One region of the Bacillus sp. es.036 genome, then DNA from elsewhere that is predicted to be linked to it. Evidence: riboswitches for the same ligand, from Rfam matches in the RefSeq annotation. Region 1 holds a riboswitch; the other holds the start of a gene.
What was found. A riboswitch is a leader RNA that binds a small molecule or an ion and turns the genes downstream of it on or off. The one in region 1 is predicted to bind S-adenosylmethionine.

Region 2: linked by a shared signal. The riboswitch ahead of ATG70_RS09485 (sulfite oxidase-like oxidoreductase) and the one ahead of metX (homoserine O-acetyltransferase MetX) in region 1 are both predicted to bind S-adenosylmethionine.

The regions. Positions count from the first base shown of each region.
Region 1 is NZ_PDIZ01000001.1:2,730,767-2,732,971, reverse strand. Features, by position in the region: gene ATG70_RS13895 (anti-sigma factor domain-containing protein) at 1-107, shown strand, start outside; gene ATG70_RS13890 (TlpA family protein disulfide reductase) at 171-590, opposite strand; SAM riboswitch class I at 772-882, shown strand; gene metX (homoserine O-acetyltransferase MetX) at 978-2,063, shown strand; gene ATG70_RS13880 (O-acetylhomoserine aminocarboxypropyltransferase/cysteine synthase family protein) at 2,065-2,205, shown strand, end outside.
Region 2 is NZ_PDIZ01000001.1:1,851,373-1,853,577, reverse strand. Features, by position in the region: gene ATG70_RS09495 (GNAT family N-acetyltransferase) at 1-14, shown strand, start outside; gene ATG70_RS09490 (GNAT family N-acetyltransferase) at 296-673, shown strand; SAM riboswitch class I at 756-854, shown strand; partial or broken gene ATG70_RS09485 (sulfite oxidase-like oxidoreductase) at 936-1,596, shown strand; gene ATG70_RS09480 (copper amine oxidase) at 1,842-2,205, shown strand, end outside.

The DNA of each region.
Region 1 (2,205 bases):
ACGAAAAAGCGCAAGACAAAGAGGAAAAGAAGAGCGAAAAAGCTCCAAAGAAAGAAGACCCAAAAGATAATAAAGGCAAGTCTGAAGAAAAGAAAAAAGATTCGTGAAGCATCATGCTATTATTCATTTTATATCCATTATTTAAGCCAGAGGGATTCCTCTGGCTTTTTTTACTTCATGATGGATGGAAGAGCTTTCGCAATATCGAGGAAAGAAGATTGATCATTAAAAACGTTAACAATTTGATGATCTTTATCGAGTAGAACCGTTGTTGGAACTCCAGTACATCCGTAATCATCATACGTTTCTCGACCATTGTCACGTAATACAGGAAAAGGAAGGTCGTTTTTTATCGTAAATTCTTTTCCGGCTTCCTCTGATCGTTCTCGTCCAGTTACATTTATTGTTAAGAAGGCCAGCTCTTCAAGATCAGCATGGTGGTAAAATTGTTCTTTCATCGGCATATCTTTCATACAGTCAGGACACCAGGATGTCCAGAACGTTATCATCACTGGTTTTCCAACAAAGTCAGTAAGGCGAATAACGTCGCCACTATTCATATCCTCTAATGCAAAGAAGGGTGCTTCCATAGTTGTTCACCTCTTTTAAATGGTCTATCGTTACCTTATCAAAAAGTTCATTCTAACGAAAGATTTCTGGTCATAGACTGTTTTATCCCTGAGTTCAAAAGAATAAAAATTCCGAAAAATGTTTGACACTAATGCGCCACCTTGCTAAAATAAACACAATTAATTAAAAACGAAATATTCTTACTTATCTAGAGAGGCGGAGGGACTGGCCCTATGAAGCCCGGCAACCGTCAAACCAATCCTGGTTTGAAAAGGTGCCAAATCCTGCAGGAGAAATCCTGAAAGATAAGCGGAGCTGATGAATAAATCAAGCCTCTCTGTCTTTCAGAGAGGCTTTTTATTTTAAGTAAAAACAAGCAGTTTTTGTTTGAAAGGAGTGATAGGGGTTTGGATAGAGAGACGATATACGAAGATCGGACGGTATCGATTGGTTCGTTAATGCTGGAATCTGGCAATGAACTTCATGACGTCGAACTTGCCTATGAACGTGTAGGCCCTAGGGGAGCGCCGGTGATTCTTGTCTGTCATGCTTTAACTGGAAATCAGTATACAGTCGGTCATGAAGAAGCTGGCTGGTGGAAAGGATTAATTGGGAAAGGTGCTTCTATCGATACTTCTGATTTTCAAGTTATTACATTCAATGTCCTTGGGGGATGTAATGGCTCGACAGGACCACAATCGATCAACCCAGTTACGCAAAAGCGTTACCAAGCCGATTTTCCGTTTGTTTCTGTAAGAGACATGGTGCATTCTCAGAAAAAAGCGCTAGAGGAACTTGGTATCCACCACCTGCATGCTGTCATTGGTGGATCTCTTGGAGGGATGCAGGTACTAGAATGGGGGCTCCTCTATCCAGATTGGATGGATCATCTTATCCCACTTGCCGTCACACCAACCCTGAACGCCTATGGAATTGCTTATAATGCCATTTCTCGATTTGCGATTACGAATGATCCGAACTGGAGGAATGGTTACTATAGTAGTGATCAAACTCCAACATCTGGGCTTGCAACCGCAAGAATGATTGGAATGGTCTCCTATCGAACGGATGAAATGTTCCAAAAAAAATTCGGTCGAGGCGTTAAAGGGGCTTCAGTTAGCCATAAAGAACCACAATACGATGTCGAATCCTATCTTCATTATCAAGGAAATAAGCTTGTAAGCCGATTTGATGCAAATAGCTACTTATATTTGTTAAAGGCGATGGATAACCACGATATTGGCATTGAAAGAGGCAATCTTACCTTAGTAAACAAAAGATTCAAAGCAAACATCCTCGCAATTGGGTTCAAAGGAGATCTGATTTATCCACCAGATGAATTAGAAAAGCTTTTTCAACAAGATTCATCCTCTCAGTTTTATCTTGTCGATACTAAATTTGGTCACGATGGGTTTCTCGTTGAGTTTGATAAATGGGGACCGCTTATAAAAGAACAACTTACAATGATAAACAAAATCGAAGGAGTGAAGTGAAATGGCAGATAAAAAATATCATTTAGAGACGATTGGCATTCATGGAGGGTTACAAGCAGATCCTGCTACGGGAGCTAGAGCACTACCAATCTATCAATCTAATGCTTATCGATTTGACAATACTGACCATGCCGCTGATTTA
Region 2 (2,205 bases), 880 kb from region 1:
TGGTTTATAAATAGTTTGCCACGTTCTTTTCATTTATTAAAAGAATGTGAAAAACAACTCATAATCAATCAGTATTCCCCTGGAACTTGCTACACTGTTTGTACAGGAACTTCCCCGGTTCCTGTCCCCCTTAAAATATAAAGTGTGAGCCCCATGCATTTCCCGGCATGGGGCTTTTCCTATGAGTAAAAAGAAGGAGAGGGAAAGAATGAACTATATTCTTAAACAAATGAGTGAACAAGATGCAGCGAGAGTCATTTAATGGAAATATACCGTTGATTACTCATTTTATAATATGGATGAAGACCCTGAGGATTTGTATGAATTTCGGGAAGTAGCAGCTAATAATCCTCATTACTGGAGCGTTTATCGCCTGGATCAGTTCATAGGTTTTTTTAGTTACGTTCTTAAATCAGGTAACCAAGTTGAAATCGGACTTGGGATGAGTCCAGGTCTGGTTGGGAATGGTCATGGATATGAGTATTTAAAAGCTGGCATAGAAAAAGCGATTGAATTGTATAGACCATCTTCACTCGTTATGTCTGTTGCAGACTTTAACGAGAGAGCAATTAAAGTCTATCAAAGAGCAGGGTTTCAAAAAAATAATTCTTTTCAACAACATACAAATGGAGGGGTTTATTCTTTTATTAAGATGCAGAAAGAACTAGATTAGTAGATTGGAGATTAAGCACTCTAGAAAAGGTTTGCAATAAATAAAGGGTACCGATAGAATGAATCACAATTACATGTTTTTTTCCTTATCGAGAGAGGTGGAGGGACTGGCCCTTTGATGCCCGGCAACCTGATAAACAAGGTGCTAATTCCAGCAGAGCTTTAGCTCTGGAAGATGAGGGAGAGCTCTGTTAAAGACTGAACTCTTCCTATATTGGAAGAGTTTTTTTGTTACATATGAAAAAATGAAAGGTGTGAAGTCTGTGAAGAAAGCGGACCGTATTCGTAAAATGAAAGTACCGAAAGCAAACGAAAAGTATGGAGAGCGTCTTCCTCCAGGACAGGTATTAACGGAAAGGTTCCCTATTCTCCATGAAGGAGATGTTCCGACTTATGATATGACAACGTGGGACTTAAAGGTGTTTGGAAATGTAGCGAGTGAAGTCTCTCTCTTATGATGCACTTCTTGCATTACCTCAGAAGAAGGTGACATGTGACATACACTGCGTTACCCGATGGTCTCGCTTTGATAATACGTTTGAAGGCGTGTTGATGAAGGATTTTATAAAAGAACTCGATATTATCCCTGAGTCGAATCATGTTATGCTTCATGGAGACCATAATTACACGACAAATATTCATCTTACCGACTTATTAGATGATAATGTTATACTTGCTCACTCGATCGACGGTGAGAAGTTAACAGCGAAACACGGATGGCCGTTACGTTTAGTCGTTCCACACCTTTATTTTTGGAAAAGTATTAAGTGGATAAGAGGGATAGAATTTATTGAGGCGGACTCACCTGGTTTTTGGGAACAAAATGGTTTTCATAATTATGCTGATCCATTTAAAGAAGAACGTTTTTCTGGTGAGGATTTAGATATACCTGAAGACGAATGGGAGAAAAAGGATTTCGACTAAATTATCAAAAACCAATGAATACTAGATAATGAGCTTTGCTGAATTTCTACTTTTAAAAAAATATAATAAACTAAAAAAATCAGCAAACCCTCGTGTGAAGGGGGTTTGCTGATTTTTTTACTATCGAATAAAACATAAATAAAAATGATCCAAAATGATCTTCTCTCCGTTAGCTAAGTGTAAATCAAAAATTAAGGGGAGTTGATTTGAAAATGAATACGAACAAGAATATGAAAAAGAAAGTGATTGACTGGAAAAAAGGACTTCTAATTGTTCCACTTAGTTTTTCACTTCTAATACCAACTGCAGGAGCATTCGCTGCTGATCACGAGAAGCAAATGGACAAGCCAACAGTTGAAACTCCAGGAGCTGATCTTCGTGCGGATCTTGGTCATTTACTTAGTGAGCATGCTTATCTTGCAGTTGAAACAATGAGAAAAGGTGCTGAAGGATCTGCCGATTTTGAAGCTTCAGCCGGAGCCTTAAGTGAAAATACAGAAGATCTTACAGCTGCGATTACATCTGTTTACGGTGAAGAAGCTGGTGCTGAATTTAATGAAATCTGGAGTAATCATATCGGATTCTTTGTTGATTACGTGAAAGCAACAG